DNA from 2 places in the Rhizobium sp. YJ-22 genome. Region 1 is predicted to be linked to the other one. Evidence: riboswitches for the same ligand, from Rfam matches in the RefSeq annotation. Region 1 holds a riboswitch; the other holds the start of a gene.

What was found. Region 1 has a riboswitch for S-adenosylmethionine ahead of metA (homoserine O-succinyltransferase). Riboswitches for the same ligand answer to the same signal wherever they lie in the genome.
Region 2: linked by a shared signal. The riboswitch ahead of P7F60_RS02845 (O-succinylhomoserine sulfhydrylase) and the one ahead of metA (homoserine O-succinyltransferase) in region 1 are both predicted to bind S-adenosylmethionine.

What each region holds. Positions count from the first base shown of each region.
Region 1 is NZ_JARRIR010000005.1:179,177-185,664, forward strand. It holds gene P7F60_RS13995 (ABC transporter ATP-binding protein/permease) at 1-426, opposite strand, end outside; gene P7F60_RS14000 (MoxR family ATPase) at 595-1,431, shown strand; SAM riboswitch at 1,461-1,538, shown strand; gene metA (homoserine O-succinyltransferase) at 1,595-2,518, shown strand; gene P7F60_RS14010 (GNAT family N-acetyltransferase) at 2,508-2,972, shown strand; gene P7F60_RS14015 (VWA domain-containing protein) at 2,972-4,165, shown strand; gene P7F60_RS14020 (aldose epimerase family protein) at 4,257-5,273, shown strand; gene P7F60_RS14025 (glyoxalase/bleomycin resistance/extradiol dioxygenase family protein) at 5,371-5,802, shown strand; gene P7F60_RS14030 (GGDEF domain-containing protein) at 5,768-6,488, opposite strand, start outside.
Region 2 is NZ_JARRIR010000001.1:595,436-601,923, reverse strand. It holds gene argF (ornithine carbamoyltransferase) at 1-517, shown strand, start outside; gene P7F60_RS02855 (Hsp33 family molecular chaperone) at 703-1,698, shown strand; gene apaG (Co2+/Mg2+ efflux protein ApaG) at 1,733-2,125, opposite strand; gene P7F60_RS02845 (O-succinylhomoserine sulfhydrylase) at 2,309-3,493, opposite strand; SAM riboswitch at 3,540-3,617, opposite strand; gene P7F60_RS02840 (2'-deoxycytidine 5'-triphosphate deaminase) at 3,691-4,788, shown strand; tRNA gene P7F60_RS02835 (tRNA-Gly) at 4,840-4,913, shown strand; gene P7F60_RS02830 (glycosyltransferase family 2 protein) at 4,933-6,488, opposite strand, start outside.

The DNA.
Region 1 (6,488 bases):
GCCGAGGATGCCGGCGGCCGAAAGCCGGAGCGCCCGGCGCGGATAGAGCCATTGGCCGAGCAGGTCGCGCGTCAGCCCGTCGCGCATGCGGATCGCCAGGATCTGGTTCACCCAGGTCTGCCCGACATTGAGCAGCAGCAGGACGCCGGCGATGACGGCGAAGATCCGGAGTTGATGCAGGAAGCCGGAGAGATCACGCCGCTCCAGCGAATCGTAAAAGGTGCCGTTCCAGTCGTTGAGCAGCACCTGCACGAAGGCGGTGGCGAGGATGATGGCGAGGATGAGCGTCCAGAAGAAGATGAGGCGGCTGCGAACCGGCGAACCCCACAAGGCCCGCAGCATCATGCGGATCTGCGACATGAAACCGATGGCCGGCTCGCCGGTATCGGCGTTGTGGCGCTCGGATGCTGCTTCGTCATTCGCCATGGAGTTCGTTGTCTTCCGCCTGAATCCCTCATGTATAGGACAGGCATCTTGTGTGAAGGTGGTTTCATTGCGGCGGCGGAAATTTTTTAAGGGCCGCGATTTCCGGTTTCAGGGCTTATGCGCTAGGGTGCCGCCGATTTTGCTTTATCGTATCGCCCAAGGGGTCACATGCAGTTTCAGGGTACGGATGCCTATATCGCCGACAAGGATCTGATGGTCGCGGTCAATGCCGCCATCAGGCTGGAGCGGCCGCTTCTGGTCAAGGGCGAGCCCGGCACCGGCAAGACCGAGCTGGCGCGGCAGGTGGCCGCAGCGCTTGGCCTCGACCTGCTCGAATGGAACGTCAAGTCGACGACCAAGGCGCAGCAGGGGCTTTACGAATACGATGCCGTCTCGCGCCTGCGCGACAGCCAGCTCGGCGACGAACGCGTCAACGACGTCGCCAACTACATCCGCAAGGGCAAGCTCTGGCAGGCCTTCGACGCGGACGAAAAATGCGTGCTGCTGATCGACGAGATCGACAAGGCCGACATCGAATTCCCCAACGACCTGCTGCAGGAACTCGACCGCATGGAATTCCATGTCTACGAGACCGGGCAGACGATCCGCGCCCGCCAGCGGCCGATCGTCATCATCACCTCCAACAACGAGAAGGAATTGCCGGACGCCTTCCTGCGCCGCTGCTTCTTCCATTACATCCGCTTCCCCGACCCGGATACGCTGGCCCGCATCGTCGAGGTGCATTATCCCGGCATCCGCCAGCAGCTGCTCTCCAGCGCGCTGACCACCTTCTACGAGATCCGCGACACGCAGGGGCTGAAGAAGAAGCCGTCCACCTCGGAGGCGCTCGACTGGATCCGCCTGCTGGTCGCCGACGAGATCGATCCGGCCGACCTGCGCGGCTCGGCGAAGAATGCGCTGCCGCGCCTGCACGGGGCGCTGTTGAAGAACGAACAGGACGTGCACCTGTTCGAGCGCCTCGCCTTCATGGCGCGCCGCGACTGATCCTTGATTCTTGCCGCGCCGGAGCGTATCTAGAACATCGTGGTGATTTGGCCGGCCGGCTTGCAGCCACGTTAAATAAGTCGCTAAAGGGCCGTGCGTCACGGACCGGTTAGCGTTTTATTCGCGCGGCCGGTTTTTCTTGTTTTGAACGAGTGACAGCACGATGCCCATCAAGATCCCCGATACCTTGCCCGCCTTCCAGACCCTCGTGAACGAGGGCGTGCGGGTGATGACCGAGACCGTGGCCGTCCGCCAGGACATCCGCCCGCTCCAGATCGGGCTCCTGAACCTCATGCCGAACAAGATCAAGACCGAGATCCAGATGGCGCGCCTGGTCGGCGCCAGCCCCTTGCAGGTGGAATTGTCGCTGATCCGCGTCGGCGGCCACAAGGCCAAGAACACCTCCGAGGAGCATCTCCTGTCCTTCTACGAGACCTGGGAGGAGGTGCGCCACCGCAAGTTCGACGGTTTCATCATCACCGGCGCGCCGGTCGAAACCCTCGACTACGAGGACGTGACCTACTGGAACGAGATGCAACGCATCCTCGACTGGACTGTTACCAATGTCCATTCGACGCTGAACGTCTGCTGGGGCGCCATGGCCGCCATCTATCATTTCCACGGCGTGCCCAAGCATCTGCTCAAGGAAAAGGCGTTCGGCGTCTATCGCCATGTGAACCTGAAGCCTTCCTCGGTCTATCTCACCGGCTTCTCCGATGATTTCGGCGTGCCGGTCTCGCGCTGGACGGAGGTGCGCCGCGCCGATGTCGCCAAGGTGCCGGGTCTGGAAATCCTGATGGAATCGAAGGAGATGGGCATCTGCCTGATCCATGAGAATGCAGGCAACCGCCTCTATATGTTCAATCATGTCGAATATGATTCGACCTCGCTTGCCGACGAGTATTTCCGTGATGTCGATGCCGGCGTGCCGATCAAGATGCCGCACGACTATTTCCCGCACAATGATGCCAGCCTGCCGCCGCTCAACCGCTGGCGCAGCCATGCGCATCTGTTCTTCGGCAACTGGATCAACGAGATCTACCAGACGACCCCCTACGATCTCGAGGAGATCGGCAATGACAGGTGAGAGCATGATCGAACTTCACATCCGCTCCATCGAGGCGAAGGACGAGGCGGACTGGCGCCGCCTCTGGACCGCATACCTCGCCTTTTACGAAACCGTGCTGCCGGAGGAGATCTACGTCTCGACCTTCGCGCGGCTGCTCAGCGGCGCGCCGAACGAATATCGCGGCTTCATCGCTTTCGATAACGGCCGCGCCGTGGGGCTGGCGCATTACCTGTTTCACCGCTCCTGCTGGCATATCGACAATGTCTGCTATCTCCAGGATCTGTTCGCCGATCCGGACGTGCGCGGCAAGGGTGTCGGCCGGGCGCTGATCGAGGCGGTCTATGGCGCGGCGCAAGCTCAGGGATCGAAGGAGGTCTACTGGATGACGCAGGAATTCAACGCCACGGCGCGCAGGCTCTACGACCGAATCGCCGAAAAGACGCCCTTCCTCGTCTATCAGCGGAATTTCTGATGTTCCTGCCCTTCTTCCTGCGGCTGAAAGCAGTGGGCGTGCCGGTCACGCTCCGGGAATTCCTGCTGCTTCTCGAAGCGATGAAGACGGGCATCGCCGATTTCGACATCGAGGCCTTCTATTATCTTGCCCGCACGGCGCTGGTGAAGGACGAGCGTTTCATCGATCGCTTCGACCGCGTCTTTTCCGAAAGTTTTCAGGGGCTGGAAGCGCTGGCGGGCACGCCCGGCCAAGCCGGCCCCTCCCCGCGCGACCTGCCGGAAGACTGGCTGCGGCGGCTGGCGGAAAAGCATCTGAGCGCCGAGGACAAGGCGCTGGTCGAAAGCCTCGGCGGCTTCGACAGGCTGATGGAAACGCTGCGCGAACGGCTGGCCGAGCAGAAGGGCCGCCATCAGGGCGGCTCGAAATGGATCGGCACCGCCGGCACCTCGCCCTTCGGCGCCTATGGCTACAATCCCGAGGGCGTGCGCATCGGCCAGGAGGGCTCCCGCCATCGCCGGGCGGTGAAAGTCTGGGACCGGCGCGAATTCCGCAATTTCGACGACACGGTCGAGCTCGGCACCCGCAACATCAAGGTGGCGCTGAAGCGGCTGCGCCGCTGGGTGCGCGACGGCGCCGCCGACGAGCTCGATCTCGCCGGCACCATCCGCGCCACCGCCGAGCATGGCTATCTCGACGTGCAGACCCGGCCCGAGCGCCGCAACGCCGTCAAGCTCCTGATGTTCTTCGATGTCGGCGGCTCGATGGACGACCACGTCCGCGGCGTCGAGGAGCTGTTTTCAGCGGCGAAGGCCGAGTTCCGCCATATGGACTCTTTCTATTTCCACAATTGCCTCTACGAGGGCGTGTGGAAGGACAATCGCCGACGCCGCGCCGAGATCACCCCGACCTTGGACATCATCCGCACTTTCGGCCCCGATTATCACGTCGTCTTCGTCGGCGACGCCGCCATGAGTCCCTATGAGATCAGCCATTCCGGCGGCTCGGTCGAGCATTGGAACCCAGAGGCCGGCGCCGTCTGGCTTTCCCGCATGACAGGCCATTTCCGCAAATGCATCTGGCTGAACCCGATGCGGCAGGAGCATTGGGGCTATACCACCTCGACCGGCATGATCCGCGCGCTGATGGGGGGACAGATGTATCCGCTGACGCTCGGCGGCCTCGACCGGGCGATGCGCGCCTTGTCGAAATAAAGCCGGTTGCAGTCGCGGCCAAAGCGACGCATCTTGCGCCCCGGTAAAGAAGCGCGAGGCGCTTCAGGAAAGAGTCGATAGCAGGCGATCCATGAGCAGCGAACGGGAAATTTTCGGCACGACGGCGAGCGGCGAAACGGTCTACCGGGTGGAGCTGCGCGGCGGCGGCCTGCGGGCCAAGGTCTTGACCTGGGGCTCGGTCATCCAGGATCTGCGCCTCGACGGCCACGCGCCGCCGCTGGTGCTCGGTTTCGAGAGTTTCGAGCCCTATCCGCTCCATTCTCCCTATTTCGGCGCCAGCCCCGGCCGCAACGCCAACCGCATCGCCAATGGCCGCTTCATGCTCGACGGCCACGAAGTCCAGCTCGACCGCAACGAGCGCGGCGTCACCCACCTGCATGGCGGCACCGGCAATATCGGCAAGAGCAACTGGTCGATCGCCGATCTCTCCGAAGACCGGGTGGTGCTGCGCATCGTCGACCCCGCCGGTCGCGCCGGCTATCCCGGCAATTGCGAGATCACCGCCACCTATCACCTGCGCGACGACGGCGTGCTCTCGGTGATCTACGATTCGACCACCGATGCGCCGACCCCGGTCAATGTCTGCCAGCATTCCTATTTCAATCTCGATGGCCGCGACGATGCGCTCGGCCACGACCTGATGATCGCCGCCGACCATTACCTGCCGACCAACGAGGCGCAGGTGCCGACCGGCGAACTGCGCCCGGTCGTCGGCACGCCCTTCGATTTCCGCCAGATGAGCCCGATGAAGCGGGTCGAGAACGGCGAGCAGGTGCTGTTCGATCATAATTTCTGCCTGTCGCGCGCCCGCATGCCGAAGCGCCCGGTGGCGCTGGCCCGCAGCCTCAATTCCGGCGTGACCCTGGAGGTGCGCACCAGCGAACCCGGCGTGCAGTTCTATGCCGGCTTCAAGGTCAACGCCCCCGTGCCCGGCCTCGACGGCCGGCGTTACGGGCCGTTTGCCGGCTTCTGCCTGGAGACCCAGGTCTGGCCGGATGCCGTCAACCATGCGGATTTCCCGCCCTCGATCCTGCGACCCGGCGAAACCTTGCGCCAGGAGACGGATTACGTCTTCTCGAAAAGCTGAAAATTTTTTGACGCGCCTGTCGGAAACGCGGCCACCGGGACGTCTTCAAGTGATCAGGACGGCGAGGATTGCCGCCCCTGGACACCAGGAGACGAACATGACCGAGACCACCGATCCGAAAACCGCGCCCTATCCGAACCCCAAGGTGCTCGGCGGCGTCGTGCCTTACCTCACCGTCGACGGCGCCCGCAAGGCGGCGGAATTCTACCGGAAGGCCTTCGGCGCCGAGCTGGTCTACGCCTATCCGGACGACGACAAGGGACGCACCATGCATGTGCATCTCTACGTCAACGGCAGCTCGATCATGCTGAGCGACGCCTTTCCCGAATACGGCCATCCGCTCACCGCTCCGCAATCCTTCGCGCTGAACGTCATCGTCGACGATATCGACGCCTGGTGGGAGCGCGCCGTCGAGGCGGGCGCCGAGCCGCTGATGCCGGTCGAAAAGATGTTCTGGGGCGACCGCTTCGGGCAGGTGCGCGATCCGTTCGGCGTCATCTGGAGCATGAACGAACCGGCGAAAAGCTGACGCCCTTGCCGGCCGCACCGGCCCCCCGCTCGGCGCCGACCAGCGACACCACCCGGTTGCGCCCTTCGGTCTTGGCCGCATAGAGATTGGCGTCGGCGCGGACGATCGCGTCATGGACGCTGCGGTCGCCGGGTTCGGCGACTGCACAGCCGAAGCTCGCCGTTACCTGCCGGTCGATGCCGATCGCCGGCCAGCCATGCGAGGCGACGGCCAGCCGCAGCATGTCGGCGAGCACGCCCGCCTCCGTCAGCGCATAGCCCGGCAGGCAGATGACGAATTCCTCGCCGCCGAAACGCGCCGCCAGCGCCTGCGCCGGCAAATAACGGGTCAGGATAGCGGCGATGGCGACCAGCACCTTGTCGCCCTGCGGATGGCCGAAAGCATCGTTGATCTGCTTGAAACGGTCGATATCGCAAACGATGACCGCGCCGGAAAATCCGCCCCGCCCGCTTCGGTCGGCCAGCGCCTGCTCGAAGCCGCGCCGGTTGAGCATGCCGGTCAGCGCATCGCGCTCCGCCGCATGGCGATAGCGCGCCAGCACGTCGAGCGCAACGGTGGCGAGCGCCGTCAGCGCCAGCAGCAGGCTTATGGCGCTCGCCGTTGTCTGCATGATCGCCGCATAGTCGGATGTCGCAAAGTCCGCCATGTCCGCCGGCACCCGCGCCAGGAGCAGGAAGATGTTGCGT
Region 2 (6,488 bases), on a different contig from region 1:
CCAGATCATGGCCGACATCATGACCTTCGAGGAGCATCGCGGCCCGGTTGCCGGCAAGACCATCGCCTGGACCGGTGACGGCAACAATGTGCTGCATTCCTTCGTCGAGGGCGCGGCCCGCTTTGGTTATCACATGAACATGGCGGTGCCGATGGGCTCGGAGCCGATCGACCGCATCCTCAACTGGGCCCGCGACAATGGCGGCGACATCAAGCTGTATCACGATGCCGAGCGCGCCGTTGACGGCGCCGATTGCGTGGTCACCGACACCTGGGTGTCGATGAACCTGGAGCACAAGGCGCGCGGCCACAACATCTTCCAGCCCTACCAGGTCAACGGCGCGCTGATGCGCCATGCCAAGCCCGAGGCGCTGTTCATGCACTGCCTGCCCGCCCATCGCGGCGAGGAAGTTACCGACGAGGTGATCGACGGCGCGCAGTCGGTGGTGTTCGACGAGGCGGAAAACCGGCTGCATGCGCAGAAATCGGTTCTGGCCTGGTGCCTGGGCGCAATCTGAACCTCAGGGTTTTGCTGTCGCCGGCGGCTTGACCTTCGTCGCCGGCGTGACCATCTAGGTAGCCAAAGGACAACCGGAAGCGGTTTTCCGCCCGGAACAAGGTAAAAACACAGAGCCGGACCATTTTCGCTTTTCGAACGAGAGCGAAAAATGCTTCGGCTCGTTTCGATGTAAGGAGCCGTATCATGGCAGATTCAGGGGCCGAACTCGGCGAATTTGGTTTCGCCGGTGACGATCGCGTCGTGCCGTTCCAGGTCGACGGGCTGGACGTGCGCGGCCGCGCCGTGCAGCTCGGGCCGATCCTCGACAGTATTCTCGGGCGTCATGCCTATCCGCTGCCGGTCGCCAGGCTGCTGGCGGAAACCGTCGTGCTGACGGTGCTGATCGGCACCTCGCTGAAATTCTCGGGCAAATTCACGGTGCAGACCAAGAGCGACGGGCCGGTCGATCTGCTGGTGGCCGATTTCTCGACGCCGGACAGCGTGCGCGGCTATGCCCGCTTCGACGAGGATGCCGTCAAGGCGGCGGTCGCTGCAGGCCTGGCTGAGCCGCATCAGCTTCTAGGCCAGGGCGTGCTCGCCTTCACCATCGACCAGGGCGGCTATACCCAGCCCTACCAGGGCATCGTGCCGCTGGACGGCTCGACGCTGGAGGATATCGCCGGCGTTTATTTCCGCCAGTCGGAGCAGATCCCGACCCGTGTGCGCCTCGGCGTCGCCGAACTGTTCGACCGCGATGCCGACGGCAAGTCGCGCCATCGCTGGCGCGCCGGCGGCCTGATCGCCCAGTTCCTGCCCGAGGCCCCGGAGCGCATGCGCCAGCCCGACCTGCATGGCGGCGACGGCGACGACCGCGACGGCGATCATCTGGAAAACGATTCCTGGTCGGAAGCGCGGATGCTGGTCGACACCGCCGATGCGCATGAACTGACCGACCCGCAGGTCGGCACCGAACGGCTGCTGTTCCGCCTGTTCCACGAGCGTGGCGTGCGCGTCTACGAACCGCAGGCGGTCGCGGATCGCTGCTCCTGTTCGCGCGAGCGGATCAAGGGCGTGCTGTCGGGATTGTCGGCTGAGGAGATCAAGGACAGCATCGAGGACGATCATATCGCCGTCACCTGCGAATTCTGCTCGACCACCTACCGGTTCGAGCCCTCGGAATTCGAAGAACAGACCGTCTAATATGAGAGCGCCGCAGGCCCCGAGCCTGCGGCGCTTAATTCAAGGTGCGGCGCAGGCCGGGCGAATCCAGCGAAAAGGCGGGAATATCGACGTCGAACAGCTCACCGTCGTCGGTCTCCATCTGGTAATGCCCGAACATCATGCCTGATGGTGTATCGAGCGGGCAGCCGGAGGAGTATTCATAGGTGTCGCCGGGCTCCAGCCGCGGCTGTTCGCCGACCACGCCGGGGCCGGTCACCTCGTCCACCTGGCCGTTTTCGTCGGTAATATGCCAATAGCGGTTGAGCAGGCGCACCGGCGCATCCGAATGGTTGGAGATGACGATGCGGTAGGCCCAGACATAGCGTTGGTCGTCCGGATCGGATTGCTCCTCCAGATAGAACGGTTCGACGACCACTTCGATGTCTCTCGTCAGGGCGCGATACATCCCCTACACCTTCACCATCTGCCGCCGCATCCTTGCCAGCGATGCCGCCACCATTCCTTATAACAAAAGAACGGCCGGAAAGGTCTCCTTTCCGGCCGATCCCGTTTCGTTCTGACCCAATTCTGCGCCATCATGGCGCAAAAAGGTTAAGGATGTTTATTTGCTCGCCATGCTGGCAGTCGCTCAGGCTGAAACCTTCGACAGCGCCCGCTCGAAATCGGCGATCAGGTCGTCGGCATCCTCGATGCCGGCCGAGAGGCGTACGGTGCCGGCGGAAATGCCCAGTTCGGCGCGCGCTTCGTCGGTCAGGTTCTTGTGCGTCGTCGTCGCCGGATGGGTGATCAGGCTCTTGGCGTCGCCGAGATTGTTGGAAATCTTGACGATTTCCAAAGCGTTCTGCAGCGCGAAGGCTGCCGCCTTGCCGCCCTTCATCTCGAAAGCGACCAGCGTCGAGCCGCCGCTCATCTGCCGGGCGATGAGATCCGCCTGCGGATGGTCGACGCGGCCGGGATAGATCACCCTGGCGATCTGCTTGCTGTCGGCGAGGAAGTCGGCGATGCGGGCCGCATTCTCGGTCTGCTGCTTGACGCGCAACGGCAGGGTTTCAAGCCCCTTCAGCAGCGTCCAGGCATTGAAGGGCGACATGGCCGGGCCGGTATGGCGGAAATAATCGTGCAGGTTCTCGTCGATCCACTGCTTGTCGGAGAGCACGACGCCGCCGAGGCAGCGGCCCTGTCCGTCGATATGCTTGGTGGCGGAATAGACGACCACATGCGCGCCGAGTTCCAGCGGCTTCTGGAAGAGCGGCGTGGCGAAGACGTTGTCGACCACGACCTTGGCGCCGATCTGATTGGCGAGCTTGGCGACGCCAGCGATATCGACGATCTCAAGCGTCGGATTGGTCGGGCTTTCGAGGAAGAACACCTTGCTGTTGGGGCGGATCGCCTGTTCCCAGTTGGCGAGATCCCGGCCGTCGATCAGCGTGCAGTCGATGCCGTATTTCGGCGCCAGCGTCTCGACCACCCAGCGGCAGGAGCCGAACAGGGCGCGCGCGGCGACGATATGATCGCCGGCCTTCAACTGGCAGAGGATGGCGGAAGCGACGGCGGCCATGCCGGAGGCGGTGGCGCGGGCGTCTTCGGCGCCTTCCAGCGCGCACATGCGCTTTTCGAACATGTCGTTGGTGGGGCTGGCATAGCGGGCATAGATGAAGCCGTCGGTCTCGCCCTTGAAGCGGGCTTCGGCCGCTTCCGCCGTGTCATAGACGAAGCCTTGCGTCAGGAAGATCGCTTCGGAGGTTTCGCCGTGATGCGAGCGGGTCGTGCCGCCATGGACGAGGGTTGTTGCGGGGCGCCATTTCTGAGACATGCCATCACCACTTTCAAAAACAAAAAAACCGGTCGCGAAAGCGAACCGGTTTTCAACCCGGTCCTTTTAGCCACTTGTTTAACGTGGCTGCAAGCCGACCGGCCAAATCACCACGGGATAACGGCCTGAATACTGCGCCTTGCCGCTTGCGTCAATTGCTCAGGTTTGGTTTTGTCTGCCGCAAAAGGAAGGGCATGATGACCAGGACCACAGGCATTCTGGCGGACAAGGCGATCCGCGCGCTGTTTACCGCCGGGCGGCTGAACTCCGAGTCCGCGCTCGATTCCGACCAGATCCAGCCGGCAAGCCTCGACCTGCGCCTTGGCGCGCGTGCTTATCGGGTTCGCGCCAGCTTCATGCCGGGTCCGAACCATTCCGTCGCCGACAAGCTGGAGCGGCTGAAGCTGCACGAGGTCGACCTGAGCGTGGGCGCGGTGCTGGAAACCGGCTGCGTCTACATCGTGCCGCTCCTGGAAAGCCTCGACCTTCCGGCCGACATGTCGGCCTCCGCCAATCCGAAAAGCTCCACAGGCCGGCTCGACATCTTCACCCGCGTCATCACCGACCGGGCGCAGGAATTCGACAAGATCCCCGCCGGCTATAACGGTCCGCTCTATCTGGAGATCTCCCCGCGCACCTTCCCGATCGTCGTGCGCCGCGGCTCGCGCCTGTCGCAGATCCGCTTCCGCATCGGCCATTCGCTGCTCGCCGACGCCGAACTTCTGGACCTGCATACGCGCGAAACCCTCGTCGCCAGCGAGGCGCCGAACGTCTCCAACGGCGGCATCGCGCTGTCCATCGACCTCAAGGGCTCCGGCCCGCTCGGCCTCATCGGCTATCGCGGCAAGCACCATACGGCCGTCATCGATGTCGACGCCAAGGCGGCGCAGGACGTGCTCGATTTCTGGGAGCCGCTCTATAGCCGCGGCCGCGACGAGCTGATCCTCGATCCCGACGAATTCTACATCCTCGTCTCGCGCGAGGCCGTGCATGTGCCGCCGCTGGTCGCGGCGGAAATGACGCCCTATGATACGCTGGTCGGCGAATTCCGCGTCCATTACGCCGGCTTCTTCGATCCCGGCTTCGGCCATGCCGAGGCCGGCGGCTCCGGCAGCCGTGCCGTCCTCGAAGTCCGCAGCCACGAGGTGCCCTTCATCCTCGAACATGGCCAGATCGTCGGCCGCCTGGTCTACGAACACATGCTGGAACGCCCCGAAGGCCTCTACGGCGAAGGTCTCGGCTCGAACTATCAGGCGCAAGGCCTGAAACTCTCCAAGCATTTCCGCCCCGCCTGATTCTGTCGCTCCCTTGACAGGCCGCGGGAACTGGTGGAGAAGAAAACCCGCGCGGGTGTAGCTCAATGGTAGAGCAGCAGCTTCCCAAGCTGAATACGAGGGTTCGATTCCCTTCACCCGCTCCAGGTTTTCACGCAAATGATTTCATTTTTTTGAAGCCATGACGGTCGATGCCGTTGCCGTCTGCCCGGCCTTGGCCGGTGAATCGGCGGCGTTGGCGCAGCGCGCGGGCTCGTGCGGTGTCTTGTGCCAGAGGAAAGGGTTGCTGCGCAGTTCGAAAACCGCGCGCCAGGCCGCAGCCGAGACCATCATCCAATAGGCGGGCAAGGCGAGCCAGCGCCAGCCGATCAGCTTCTTTTCATGGCGGATCATTGCGGCGCTGCCGACGCCGAGAACGGCGGCGTAGCTGCCGAGGATATTGGTGAAATCCATGGCGAACAGGATCTGCGTGGCGATCGACAGGCCTTCGCCCGGCGCCTGCATCAGCGCCCAGATGGTCACGAAGATGAACAGCAGGATGAAGGGATGGGCAAGCGACGAGATCAGCATGCCGCCGATCAGTAGGTTGAACATGGCGAAGGCCGAGGTTCCCATCTCGCGCCGCAGTTCGGCCGGCGCGCGCATCATCACCAACCAGGTCTGGAGCCAGCCCTTGAACCAGCGGGTGCGCTGGTTCATCCACACCCTTGCCGTGGTCGGCGCATCCTCCAGCGTCTGCCGCAGCAACACGTCGGAGCGATAGCCGAGCCGGTAGAGCCGCATGCCGAGATCGGCGTCCTCGGTCACGTTGAACGGATCCCAGCCGCCGGCGGCGCGCAGCACGTCGGTGCGGAAATGGTTGGAGGTGCCGCCGAGCGGCAGCGGCATGCGGCTGCGGGCCAGCATCGGCAGCAATGCCCGGAACAGCGCCGAATATTCCAGCGAAAACAGTGCGCTCAGCCAGGATTGCCGGGCATTGGCGATGATCAGCGGCGCCTGCAGGCAGGCGATATCGTCCGGTGCCTGCCGGAACCTGCCATAGGCCTCGCGCAATTGGTCGGGATGTGGCCGGTCCTCGGCGTCGTAGACGGCGAGATAGCTGCCGCGCGCGGCCGTCAAGGCATAGGTCAGCGCCTTCGGCTTGGTGCGCGGCGCCATCGGCGGAACCTCGACGATCTCGAAATGCGGCGGCAGGTCGAAGGACTTCAGGGCCAGGATGGTGGCGTGATCGTCCGCCTCGCAGACCAGCTTGATGTCGAGCCGCGAGGTCGGCCAGCGCAGCCGCCGCAGTGCCGTCACCAGCTGCGCCGCTACCTGTTCCTCGCGATAGAGCGCCACCATGACCGAGTAGACCGGCAGGTCGCGCAGCGGCGGCAGGGGCGGGATCGGCGCCGCCGGCTCGCGGCAATGGCGGATGGCGCAGCATTTGATCAGGAAGGTCAGGAAATAGAGCAGCGTCAGCACGACATGGATCACGTCGATCGATGGGTGCGGCGCCAGCAAGAGGCCGGCAATCACCATGGAGACGCCGAGCCCGGCATAAAACCCTTGCCGCCCCCAGAACACCACCCGCGCCGAAAGATGCGGCTGCCGTTCGAACAGGCCGGTGATGCTGTCGCGCACGCGGCGCATTCGCCCCGCCTCCCAGACGGCGGCGCGCAGCGTCGTGGCGGAGACGACGACCATATCGGCGCGCAGGCCCGGATTGCGCGCGAGCAGCG